DNA from 4 places in the Oceanimonas sp. MB9 genome. Region 4 is predicted to be linked to each of the others. Evidence: riboswitches for the same ligand, from Rfam matches in the RefSeq annotation. Region 4 holds a riboswitch; each other region holds the start of a gene.
What was found. Region 4 has a riboswitch for thiamine pyrophosphate ahead of OJHNALOF_RS08420 (TonB-dependent receptor plug domain-containing protein). Riboswitches for the same ligand answer to the same signal wherever they lie in the genome.

Region 1 (3,204 bases), on a different contig from region 4:
CCGGCACCGGGGCATCCAGCTCCCAGCCGGAGCAGTCCTGGCCCACATAGGTTCCGAGCTGACGCAGGGAGGCATCGGCGGGCAGCAGCTCGTCCAGCTCCCGTTGCTTGGCCTTGGCTTCGGCCTCGGTAGAGGCCACATAGGTCACCAGCCCGGGCATGATGGGCACGTTCACATTGCGGCCGGCGTCCTTTACCCGGCGCTTGATATCCCGGTAATAGTCCTGGGCCGCCGGCAGATCATAGGCCACCGCGTAAATGGCTTCGGCACACTGGGCCGCCAGGGTACGGCCCTGCTCCGACGCACCGGCCTGAAACAGCACCGGATGCCCCTGAGGCGGGCGCGGCACATTGAGCGGGCCGTCCACCAGAAAGAACTCGCCATGGTGATTGATGGGATTCACCTTGTCGGGATCGGCATAGTGGCCGGCGCGATCCATCACCAGGGCGTCTTGCTGCCAGGAGTCCCACAGTTTGAGCACCGCATTCACAAACTCCTCGGCCCGGCGATAACGCTCGGCGTGGGCCGGCATGGTCTCGTAACCGTGGTTACGGGCTTCCACGTCAAACATGGAGGTCACCACGTTCCAGCCCATGCGGCCGTTGGAGATATGATCCAGCGAGGCCATCATGCGGGCGGCGTGAAACGGCGTGAAAAAGGTGCTCGACACCGTGCTGATAAAACCGATGCGGTCCGTGGCCCGGCTCATGGCCGCCATGGCGGTGAGCGGCTCCAAAAACCAGTAGCTGCCGTCCGCCACATTGCCGGTAGACTGGCCGTCGGCAAAGAACACCGCGTCCAGCTTGCCCCGCTCGGCGGTTTGCGCCAGCCGCTCGTAATAGCGAATGTCACCCAGCTGCTCTACCGCCGAGTTGGGATGACGCCAGGCCGCCCTGTGATGGCCACAGCCGAACAGAAACAGGTTCAGGTGCATCATGCGTTGATTCATGTTCATCAGTTTTTCACCAGGCCGCCGTCCACCACCAGGTTCTGGCCGGTCACCGAACGCGACCAGGGCGAGGCAAAGAACAGGGTCGCATCGGCAAATTCCGCCGGCGTGGTCACTCGGCGCAGCGGGGTATTGGCGGCAATGTAGTCAAACACCGCTTCCGGGGTGGCGGCAGAAGCATCCGTGGTGCGCAACAGGCCGCCGGAGACCATGTTGACGGTAATGCCGTCGGGGCCCAGATCCTGAGACAGGGTGCGGGTCAGCGACAGCAGCGCGGCCTTGGCGGCGGTATAGTCGTGGTAGGGCACCACCGGGTTCTGGAACAGGTTGGTGCCCACGTTGACGATACGGCCAAAGCCGGTTTTACGCATGCCGGCCAGGGCCGCGCGGGTGGTGTTGATGGCACCGCCCACCACGCCTTCCAGCTGCTGGTTCAGGTGCTCCCAGGCCAGCTCCTGGGCGTGAGTGCGGGCGTCGCCATTAAAGGAAAACGCCGGCAGGGCGTTGTTGATAACCGTGGTCACCGGGCTACCGAAATGGGCCTCGGCCTGATCAAACATGGCCTGCACCGCGGCGGCATCGGTCACGTCGGCCTGAATGGCCAGCGCTTGCTGCGGCGCCTCGGCCGCCAGTGCTTGCGCCGCCTCGGCGCTGCTCAGGTAGTTGATCACCACCCTGGCACCTTCGCGCAAAAAGGCGCGCACCAGATGTTCGCCCAGGCCACGGGCCCCGCCGGTGACCAGCACCAGTTGTTCGTTTAACGGAATGGATGTTTGCATTCTCTACCTCGAAGCTGAGGCGAAGGCATGATGAGGCAGCAATGGCGCAAGGCCGGCAGGCTGACATCCCTTCGCCAGTATGAACTGGATCAGGTTCAACGGGTGTTATCTCAGCCCTGCATTGCAGGACACCCCGTGTCTCGGCAAAGACCATAACATACCCCTGCGCCCAAGAGCGAGAGGCGTGAGGGGGAAGGCGTGAGGAGAAAAACTCCTTACCAGGCCGTCTGTTTTTCACCTCTCCCTTCACGCCTCATCCCTCACATTTTCAGAAGTTTGGTGAAAAAGGCCCGTGGGTGGATAATAAAGGCCTCGAAAGCAATGGATAACGCCGAGCCCACTATGACCACACTGACCATTACCCGCCCCGACGACTGGCACCTGCACCTGCGCGACGGTGAGCAACTGAAAGACACCGTTCGCGACGCCAGCCGCTATCTGGGCCGCGCCCTTGTGATGCCCAACCTGGTGCCCCCCGTGACCACCACCGAGCTGGCAAAGGAATACCGCGAGCGCATTCTGGCGGTGCGCCCCGAAGGCAGCCGGTTTGAGCCGGTGATGAGCCTGTATCTCACCGACAACACTCAAGCCGAGGAAATTCGCAAGGGCCGTGCCAGCGGTGACATTGTGGCCTGCAAACTGTATCCGGCCGGCGCCACCACCAACTCCGACTCCGGCGTGACCGATGTGAAAAACATCTATCCGGTGCTGGAAGCCATGCAGGAGACCGGCACCCTGCTGCTGGTGCACGGCGAAGTCACCGACTCCCGCATCGATATCTTCGACCGTGAAAAAGTGTTTCTGGAAACCGTGCTGCCCGACGTGGTGCGCGACTTTCCCGACCTCAAGATCGTACTGGAACACATCACCACCGAGCATGCGGTGCACTTTGTAGAGCAGGCCGGCGACAATGTGGCCGCCACCATTACCGCTCACCACCTGCTGTTCAACCGCAACCACATGCTGGTGGGCGGCATTCGTCCGCACTACTACTGCCTGCCCATTCTCAAGCGCAATACCCATCAAGCGGCGCTGGTGCGCGCCGCCACCAGCGGCAGCAAAAAGTTCTTTATGGGCACCGACTCGGCACCGCACTTTCAGCACCGCAAGGAAGCCGCCTGCGGCTGCGCCGGCGCCTATACCTCGCACGCCGCCGTGGAGCTGTATGCAGAAGCCTTTGAAGAGGCCGGCGCCCTGGACAAGCTGGAAGCCTTTACCAGCTTCAACGGTCCCGACTTCTACGGCCTGCCCCGCAACGAAGACACCATCACCCTGGTGAAAGAGTCCTGGACCGTGGGCGAAACCCTGCCTCTGGGCGGCGATAAACTGGTGCCCATTCGCGCCGGCGAAGAAATTGGCTGGATGGTGAAATAACCCGTTCACGCTTTGCAAAAACGCGGCTTCGGCCGCGTTTTTTTATGGCGTTTCAGTCCGGCATAAAGTCGGTTCGGCGCTCGGCGATGCGATCCTTGAGAA
Region 2 (3,204 bases), on a different contig from region 4:
GCCAGAATGCGCTTGAGATCCGTGCTGCACACCGACATCACCGCCCCCACCGTCATGGTCACGGCACCAAACAGCGACAGTGCCAGCAGCCAGGCGTCGCTGCCCGCCATCACCGGCTGCAGCCGGGCCATCAGAAAGACCCCGGCCTTGACCATGGTGGCCGAGTGCAGGTAGGCGCTCACCGGGGTGGGCGCGGCCATGGCGTTGGGCAGCCAGAAATGGAATGGGGTCTGGGCCGACTTGGTAAAACACCCCGCCAGCACCAGCACCATCATCGGCAGGAACAACCCGTGCTGCTGCAGTGCCGCCCCTTGCGCCAACACCTCGCGTAGCTCAAAGCTGCCGGCCATCCAGCCCAGCATAATCAGCCCGGTCATCAGCGCCAGGCCACCACCCATGGTGACAAACAGCCCCTGCAGCGCCGCCTTGCGGGCTTTTTCCTGCTCGTGGTTAAAGCCGATCAGCAGGTAGGAGGTAATGCTGGTCAGCTCCCAGAATACAAACAGGCCGATAAGGTTGCTGCACAGCACCACCCCCAGCATGGCACTCATAAAGGCCAGCAGGTACATCATCAACTTGTGCCTGTCCGGGTTGCCTTCCAGGTAGCGACCGGCGTAAATCAGAATAAAGGTACCAATGCCGGTGATCAGCAGGGCGAACATCAGGCTCAGGCCATCCAGCAGAAAGCTGAGGCTGACGTTCAGGCTGGGAATCCAGTCGTAATAAAAGTGCACCACCTCGCCCCCGGTCACCCGGGGCCAGAAGCTCGCAAAATAGCCAAACAGGGCGGCCGGCAGGGCGGCCAGGCACCAGCCGATGTGCTTACCCAGTAAAGGGCTCAAACGCGGCACCAGAGCGGCCAGAATAAAACCTGCCAGAACGGCAACAAGCATACGCAAGGCTCCTTACAAAGCCCCTGGAAGGGCATCAGGATCGGCGAAAAATAAAGGAGAGACTCTGTAGAGCAGACTATAGCAGTGAAGTAATTGGATTAACTATCAGTAAGTTAATCAATTTTTTTATTGGTTATTAGCGCTGAAATACTACAAGCCGCCCCGGCCCGGCGCAAGGGGACCGGGGCGATAATGCCGGGGTCAGCGGGCAAAAAAGTGCTCTACCGGTCCCCGACCCTGGCCGATTTTGAGGCGAGCACCGGCCTCGATGGCGCGCTCGATATAGTGCTTGGCCGAGGCCACCGCCAGCTCCAGCTCCAGGCCCTGGGCCAGGTAGGACGCCAGGGCACCGGACAGGGTGCAGCCGGTGCCATGGGTGTTGGTGGTGATCACCCTGGGGGTGTCAAAGCAGCGCATGCCATCGCCATGCAACAGCCAGTCGGGGCTGCGCGGCTCCTGCTGCAAAAAGCCGCCCTTGAGCAGCACCGCCCGGCATTTCAGCTCCTTCAGGGCCGCGAGCAACGGCTCGACCTCGCGCAGCGAGGCCGGTACCTGGCGATCGGTCAGGCAGGCCGCTTCCGGCAGGTTGGGGGTGATCACATCCGCCAGGGGCAACAGCCGCTGCTTCAGGCTTTGCACCGCCTCCGGAGCCAGCAGCATGTCGCCGTTGGCGCTGACCATCACCGGATCCACCACCAGATGCCGGGGCCGGTATTGTTCCAGGGCATCGGCCACGGTGTTGATGGTGTCGACGTCGCCCAGCATGCCCACCTTGACCGCCGCCACCGGCAAATCGCCGAACACGGCATCGAGCTGGGCGCGAATAATGTCCTGAGGAATGGGGTGCACCGCAGACACGCCACGGGTGTTTTGGGCGGTAATGGCGGTGAGCACCGAACAGGCATAGCCACCGGTGGCGGAAATGGCCTTGATGTCGGCCTGAACACCGGCACCGCCGCCGCTGTCGGAGCCGGCAATGGAGAGAATAATGGCTTTGCTGCTGTGCATGTCCTTATGGTCCTCGTGAGGCGGGGAACCTCATCGGACATCTGCCGCCGGTTCCCTACGCCAGTATCAACTGGATCAGGTTCAACGGGTTCGGCGCCTTGCCGTCTCAGCCTTGCGGCTCCCCGACCAATGGCCCGATGATAACCAGCCCTTCCCCCAAATGCCAGCGGAGGCCCTGAACGGTTTTCGGCAGCAAAACTGTAACCTTTTTACAAAAAATTAATTTTGTATACAAGTTACAGGGAATTCTGAAACAGGCAAAAAAAACGCCTTCAGCAGTCATGCTGAAGGCGGCCTGAGCAGTCACGTATCGAATGCACAAATGAAAGTCAGACAGGGATGTCCCTGCCTCTGTACCTGAAGCTACTTTACTCTCGAACCGAGGCCGAGAAAAGCCCCAATCCGTAATTTTATTTCATTTCTGTTTTTTTACACCAGATCAGTGAGCCTGATCCCAGTTGTCTCCCACCCCGGCTTCCACCAGCAGGGGCACATCCAGGGTGGCCGCCTGCTGCATCAGTGCACAGATGTTCTCTCGGTAGGCGTCCACCTTGTCTTCACGAATTTCAAACACCAGTTCATCGTGCACCTGCATCAGCATGCGCACTTCGCCCTCGGGCAACCTGGTCAGCCAGTCACTCACCCGCACCATGGCCTTCTTGATAATGTCGGCGGCGGTACCCTGCATGGGCGCATTGATGGCCGCCCGTTCGGCGCCCTTGCGCCGAGCGCCGTTTTTGGACTTGATCTCAGGCAGGTAGAGCCGGCGGCCGAACAGGGTGGATACATAGCCACGCTCGCTGGCCTGCTCCCGCGTGTCTTCCATGTAGCGCAGCACGCCCGGATAGCGTTCGAAGTAGATGTTCATATAGTCCTGGGCCTCGTTACGGCCAATGCCCAGCTGACGCGCCAGGCCAAAGGCGCTCATGCCGTAGATCAGGCCAAAGTTGATGGCCTTGGCCCGGCGACGCTGCTCGGTGCTGACCTCATCCACCGGCACGCCAAATACCTCGGCGGCGGTGGCACGGTGAATGTCCTGGCCATGGGCAAAGGCATCGAGCAACCCCTTGTCCTGAGACAGGTGCGCCATGATGCGCAGCTCAATCTGGGAGTAGTCCGCCGCCACCAGCTTGTAGCCGGGCTCGGCCACAAAGGCCTGGCGAATGCGGCGACCTTCGGTGGTGCGAATGGGAATGTTCTGCAGGTTGGGATCCGACGACGACAACCGCCCGGTGGCGGTGTTGGCCTGATGATAGGAGGTATGAATACGGCCGCTGTGCTCGTTGACCATTTGCGGCAGCTT
Region 3 (3,204 bases), on a different contig from region 4:
GTGAAAAAGGGCACTTCGGTCAGGTTCTGACGGGGCAGGGTGTCTTCCAGCAGTTCCCACTGTTCCCTGTCCTGGGGTGCTTGGTTGGCCAGACTGTTGCGGGCCAGCACCACCCACCAGGGGGCGATGGGATCGTCCACGCCGGCGATCAGCTCTACCACTTCGGCGAAAAAGCCGTTGTCTTTCAGGGCGTGGCGCTTGAGATCGGCCAGGATCCAGTCGCCTTCCTTCAGGTTCTTTTCGTTCATCCCCTTGATGGTGCGGGCCTTGATGGCGTCTTTCATCAGCGGGTGATCGGGCACAATATTGAGCCGGTCACGGAACCACTTCACCCGGGCCACAAAGCGGGTCAGGCCGGGCTCCAGCAGGGTCTCTGGCTCAACCAGTTCCTTGTCGTTTTCGGTGCGCAGCACGGCGGTGATGCGATCGCCGTGCATCACCTTTTTCATGTGCGGCGGCGGAATGAAATAGCTTTCCTTGTCACTGACTTCGAGAAAGCCGAAGCCTTTGGAGGTGCCTTTGACCATGCCTTCCTTGGTGGGAAGGGTGTCGCGGATTTGTTGCTTGAGCTGGGCCAGCAGGGGGTTGTCTTGAAACATGTGTTGGGAACCTGTCGAAATATCGGCCTGACTATACGTATTTACCCTCGAATTGCCAAGAACACCTTGTCTTTTGCACTATTTTGGTGCGTTCTTTTTTGGTGCTTTTATCAACAACCCGGGCCATACACCAGGGTGGTATTTTGCGCTTCCGGCTGCCCCTGGGCGTTCACGCCGCTGTGCAGCAAATAGCGCAGGCCGTCGAGCTGGGCCGGGCTGTTCGGCGTCAGTTCCCCCGCCAGTTGCGCAATGTGCCGGTGGCCCAGGCCGCTTTCCAGATTGCCCGCCAGCATCACGTCCAGCCCCTGTGCTCGAGCACCGTCGGCCAGTTGCCGGCACAGGGCGGGCTCGCCCAGCAGAGAGGGGCGCAGCACCAGGGCACGCAGCCCCTCAAAGGGCGCCGGCACCCGGCCGCCGCAGCGGTCGGCGCAGCGGTCGGCGCTGAGCGCCACCGGCCAGTCGTGTTGCCGGGCCAGTGTCCGCGTGTGGGCGTCATCGAGGCCCGGATCCAGAATCCAGTCAATGGCGCCGCCGTCAATGCGCTGCCACAGGCCGGACAACTGCGTTTCGCTCAGTCGGCCGCCGGCGTCCAGCATCAGTTTCAGGCCGGGCACCAGCAGGGTCAGTTCGCGCACCAGGCCGGCATCAAACTGCACATCGCCGCTCAGGGTCAGCCAGGCTCGAGTGGGATGCACTCGGCGGCAACGCCAGGCGCGAATAATGGGTTCCCGCTCACCTTCCAGCAGCGGCAGGCTGGAGGCGGCCGCCGCGGTGGGAGGCGTGAGCGCGCAGCCCAGACCAAAGCGAACCCAGGGCAGGGTGGCCTGGTGTTCAAGGCCCTGCGTCAGCCGCTCGCAGGCGGCCAGCAGTTCGGCTTCGGTGTCTGCCAATTCGGCGGTCACCGGCGGCGCCACCTCGCCCCAGTGGCCGTCAATATTCACGTAAAAACCGTGGCGACGGCGCACGGCAACGCCATCAATCTGCTTTTCCTTGGTCAGCGGCAGGGCATAGCGATAAACCGAAATGGGCATGGGCGTGGCTTCCGAATAATTACTTTTATATAAAGGTAACACGCCGGCGCGACCGGCAACAGTATTCCTGGCAGTGCGACAGGCCATGCCAAAAAGTTTGCGATCGCTGCTTTTTCGGCTGTGGCGCAAGGGGGACAAGTCCTTTGCTTTTGTGAACTCGGTCTGGTTATACTGCGACCATCTTGTCGGAGTGCCCTCATGGGCTGAGACCGCGAAAGCGGGATCCGTTGAACCTGATCAGGCTAATACCTGCGAAGGGAAGCAAGTAAAGAATGTGCCACCGGATGTAGGCAGTTCTTTATCAACACTCCCGACAAGCATTTCACCAAATGGACGCAAAAGTGAGATCGCTATGTCAAAAAAAGTAAACCGTCGTGAAGTTCGCAGCCAGGCCCAGGAATACATTCACAACCTGAAGGGCGAACCCTTTCCTAACTCATCCCGTATTTATCTTGAAGGCTCACGCCCGGACCTGAAGGTCGCCATGCGTGAAATCGCCCTGGCCGACAGCTTCAAGGGCGGCAGCGAAGAAAACCCCATTTTCGAGCCCAATGCGCCGGTGCCGGTGTACGACACCTCCGGTGCCTACGGCGATCCCGAGTCCGAAATTGATGTCCGCCGTGGCCTGCCCCAGCTGCGCCACCAGTGGATTCTGGAACGCAACGACACCGAGGAGCTGGAAAACGCCACCTCCCATTTCACCCAGCAGCGCATGGCCGATGACGGCCTGGATCACCTGCGCTTCGAGCACCTGCCCAAGCCCCGCAAGGCCAAGCTGGGCCAGTGCGTAACCCAGATGCACTATGCCCGCAAAGGCATTATCACCCCCGAGATGGAATACATCGCCATTCGCGAAAACATGGGCCGCGAGCGGGTGCGGGACGAGCTGCTGCGCAAGCAGCATCCGGGTGAGAGCTTTGGCGCCAACCTGCCGGAAAACATCACCCCCGAATTTGTGCGCAAGGAAGTGGCCGAAGGCCGCGCCATCATTCCCGCCAACATCAACCACCCGGAAGCCGAGCCCATGATCATCGGCCGCAACTTTCTGGTGAAGATCAACGCCAACATCGGCAACTCGGCGGTGACCTCCTCCATCGAGGAAGAAGTGGAGAAACTGGTGTGGTCCACCCGCTGGGGTGCCGACACCGTGATGGACCTGTCCACCGGCCGCTACATTCACGAAACCCGTGAGTGGATCCTGCGCAACAGCCCGGTGCCCATCGGTACCGTGCCCATCTACCAGGCGCTGGAAAAGGTGAACGGCGTGGCCGAAGACCTGACCTGGGAGGTGTTCCGCGACACCCTGATCGAACAGGCCGAGCAGGGCGTGGACTATTTCACCATTCACGCCGGCGTGCTGCTGCGCTATGTGCCCATGACCGCCAAGCGCGTCACCGGCATCGTGTCCCGCGGCGGCTCCATCATGGCCAAGTGGTGCCTCACCCACCACAAGGAAAGCTTCCTGTACGAGAACTTCCGCGAGATCTGTGAAATCTGCGCCGCCTACGATGTGTCCCTGTCCCTGGGTGATGGCATGCGCCCGGGCTCCATCGCCGACGCCAACGACGAGGCCC
Region 4 (3,204 bases):
GCACCGTGCTGGGCTGGCAGGAGGCCCTTGGCCGCTACGGCACCATGAGCCTTGAGCAGACCCTGGCCCCCGCCATTGAGGTGGCGGAGCAGGGCTTTACCGTGACCGACAACTTTCACCGCATCGCTCAAAAAAACGAACACAAGTTCGCCCGCTTTGAGCCCAGCCGCGCCCTGTATCTGCAGAACGGCAAAGCCCTGCCCGTGGGCAGCCATTTCAGCAACCCGGATCTGGCCGCCACCTACCGGGCCATTGCCAAAGGCGGCGCTCAGGCCTTTTATGAAGGCGACATCGCCCGCGACATTGTGGCGGCGGTCAACCAGCCGCCGGTGGTGGACGGCGTCAGCGTGCTGAGCGCCACCATGACCCTGAACGATCTCAAAGATTACGAAGTGCGGCTGCGTCAGCCCATTCATTCCACCTACCGGGGCTATGACGTCTATGGCATGGCGCCGCCGTCAAGCGGCGGCATTGCCATTGCCCAGGCACTGAACCTGCTGGAAACCCGGGATCTGTCGGCGGCTTCACGCACCGAGGTGGAACACCTGTATCTGGAAGCCTCGCGCCTGGCCTTTGCCGACCGGAACGCCTATGTGGCCGACACCGAATTCACCGACGTGCCCATCGCCGGCCTGCTGTCCAAGGAATATGCCAAACACCGGGCCCCGCAGCTGGAAGCCCGGGCCGCCGGCCAGCGCGGGCCGGGAGATCCCTTCGCCTATCAGGACGATCCTTCCGTGCCCCTGCGCCCTGCCGCCGCCGGCCTGATGCAGGAGTCGGCCCACACCACCCACCTGGCGGTGTCGGACCGGCACGGCAACGTGGTGGCCTACACCTTTACCATTGAAGACTGGGGCGGCAGCGGCATTGTGGTGCCGGGCCGGGGCTTTTTGCTCAACAACGAGCTCACCGACTTTGACTTCAGTGCGCCGCACCCCAACGTGGCCGAAGCCTTCAAGCGGCCCCGCTCCAGCATGAGCCCCACCATAGTGCTGCGCGACGGCAAGCCCGCCTTTACCATAGGCTCACCCGGCGGCTCCACCATCATCACCACCGTGCTGCAGACCATGGTCAACCACATCGATCTGGGCATGTCGCTGGCCGATGCCCTCGCAGCCCCGCGCATGAGCCAGCGCAACGGCGACACCACCCTGGTGGAAACCCTGCTCGGCTTTCCCGGCAGCGAGCAGGCCAGGGCGCTCGAAGCCCTGGGCCACCGCTTTGTGGAAACCGACCAGATTGGCGCCGCCAACGGCATTGCCTTTCATGCCGACGGCTCGGTCACCGCGGTCAGTGAACCCCGCCGCCACGGCGTGGGCACCGCCCTGGTGCAGCAGCAGTAAGCCCCGTCAAAGGGTGGCTTGTCCGCCCTTTGAGTTATTCCCATGACGTCGGTTGCACCCCAGCAACCGGCACCTCTCCGTCGAGAAATATCTCCGGCCGTCTTCGTCACTAAATAACCGGATTCGGCCGGTTTTTATCGATTTCTATTACCGAATGCGTATAATTCCGCTCGCCTTATAACCAAGGCCAAATCCTAAGGGGTGGCATTTCCGCCTGAGATGCGCAACGCGCGAACCCTTTGAACCTGATCCGGTTGATACCGGCGTAGGAATAGGAAGCTCACAACGCCCTGCCCTGCTCGTATTGTTACCGGGTCTTCGCACTGAAATGGAGATGTAAAGTGCCGAGACTGACCCCCTTTGTTCCTTCTGCCCTGACCCTGGCCATGGCGGCCACCCTGCCGGCCCAGGCCGAGGAAAATACAGAATCCGTTTACACCCTGGCCCCCGTGCTGGTGACTTCCAGCTTTCGGGAAGACACCCTGCAGGACACCGCCGCCAGCGTGAGCGTGATCGATGAAGCCGAGCTCGACAAGCCAAACACCAACCACCTGGAAGACGTGTTGGCCAAGGCCCCCAACGTCAACCTGAGTGCCGGTGCATCCCGGGGCAAGTTTTACCAGATCCGTGGTGTGGGCGAGCGCAGCCAGTTTATTGGGGTGGTCAACCCTTCGGTGGGCGTGGTGGTGGACGGCATCGACATGAGCGCCATGACCACGGGCGCCACCCTGCTGGATGCCAGTCAGGTTGAAGTGCTGCGCGGCCCGCAGGGCAGCCTGTATGGCGCCAACGCCCTGGCCGGGCTGATTAACGTGCGTGCCAACGAGCCCACCGATACACCGGAAGGCAATGTGGAGCTGACCCTGGGGGAATACAACACCCGCAACCTGAGTGCGGCCGTGGGTGGCCCCATCAATGACAAGGTAGGTTATCGCATTGCGGCCCAGCGCAACCTGAGCGACGGCTTTATTACCAATGATTATTTAAACGCCGACAATACCAACAACATTGATGAAACCCTGCTGCGCACCAAGTTTCGCATTGCCGCCAGCGACGATCTGGATCTGGATCTGACCGCGTTTTACGCCAATATCGACAACGGCTACGATGCCTTCTCCCTCGACAACAGCCGCCATACCCTGTCGGACAACCCGGGCCATGATCGCCAGGAAACCATTGCCCTGTCGGGCAAGGCCAGCTGGTATGGCGTTGAAGCCTTTATTCTGGAAACCGCCCTGGCGGTGAACAAGAGCAACCTGGAATACGGCTATGATGTGGACTGGGCCAACCCCGGCCTCGGTGGCTACAGTGCCACCGACAACTACCAGCGGGACGAGCGCGGCGCCACCGCCGATATTCGCTTTATCTCCACCGAGCAGTCCGCTCTGTTCAATGGCCGCACCGACTGGACCGGCGGAGTCTATTTCTTTCACCGCAGCTCGGATCTGACCCGTCGTTACACCTTCGCCCCACAACACTTCACCAGCGAATATGAAGCCAACCGGGTGGCCACCTATGGCGAGCTGGAAACGGCCCTTACCGACCAGCTGACCCTGATCAACGGCCTGCGGGTAGAGCAGGATCGCACTCAATACCGTGACAGCGACAACAATGGCAGCGATCCTGTCGATCTGCTCTGGGGCGGCCGGGTGGCACTGGAATACCAGGCCGACGCCAGTAGCATGTATTACGCCCTGATCTCCCGGGGCTACAAGGTGGGCGGCTATAACGCCACCGGCGATCTGCCCGCCGAGCTGCGCGATTTTGAGGCCGAAACCCTGTGGAACTACGAACTTGGCGCCAAGCATAGCCTGCTGGACAATCGCCTTAACACTCAGCTGGCCCTGTTCTTTCAGCAGCG

Region 1: another riboswitch for thiamine pyrophosphate. It lies ahead of OJHNALOF_RS10545 (3-oxoacyl-ACP reductase); the one in region 4 lies ahead of OJHNALOF_RS08420 (TonB-dependent receptor plug domain-containing protein).
Region 2: another riboswitch for thiamine pyrophosphate. It lies ahead of thiD (bifunctional hydroxymethylpyrimidine kinase/phosphomethylpyrimidine kinase); the one in region 4 lies ahead of OJHNALOF_RS08420 (TonB-dependent receptor plug domain-containing protein).
Region 3: another riboswitch for thiamine pyrophosphate. It lies ahead of thiC (phosphomethylpyrimidine synthase ThiC); the one in region 4 lies ahead of OJHNALOF_RS08420 (TonB-dependent receptor plug domain-containing protein).

What each region holds. Positions count from the first base shown of each region.
Region 1 covers NZ_VFBE01000007.1:80,794-83,997, reverse strand. Annotated here, with positions in the region: gene OJHNALOF_RS10550 (LLM class flavin-dependent oxidoreductase) at 1-955, opposite strand, end outside; gene OJHNALOF_RS10545 (3-oxoacyl-ACP reductase) at 955-1,728, opposite strand; TPP riboswitch at 1,778-1,874, opposite strand; gene pyrC (dihydroorotase) at 2,071-3,102, shown strand; gene OJHNALOF_RS10535 (LysR family transcriptional regulator) at 3,155-3,204, opposite strand, start outside.
Region 2 covers NZ_VFBE01000001.1:199,086-202,289, forward strand. Annotated here, with positions in the region: gene OJHNALOF_RS00970 (putative monovalent cation/H+ antiporter subunit A) at 1-893, opposite strand, end outside; gene thiD (bifunctional hydroxymethylpyrimidine kinase/phosphomethylpyrimidine kinase) at 1,095-1,901, opposite strand; TPP riboswitch at 1,937-2,036, opposite strand; gene polA (DNA polymerase I) at 2,341-3,204, opposite strand, start outside.
Region 3 covers NZ_VFBE01000003.1:13,002-16,205, forward strand. Annotated here, with positions in the region: gene OJHNALOF_RS01505 (exoribonuclease II) at 1-599, opposite strand, end outside; gene OJHNALOF_RS01510 (o-succinylbenzoic acid (OSB) synthetase) at 710-1,630, opposite strand; TPP riboswitch at 1,807-1,908, shown strand; gene thiC (phosphomethylpyrimidine synthase ThiC) at 1,983-3,204, shown strand, end outside.
Region 4 covers NZ_VFBE01000005.1:1,095,647-1,098,850, reverse strand. Annotated here, with positions in the region: gene ggt (gamma-glutamyltransferase) at 1-1,343, shown strand, start outside; TPP riboswitch at 1,531-1,632, shown strand; gene OJHNALOF_RS08420 (TonB-dependent receptor plug domain-containing protein) at 1,685-3,204, shown strand, end outside.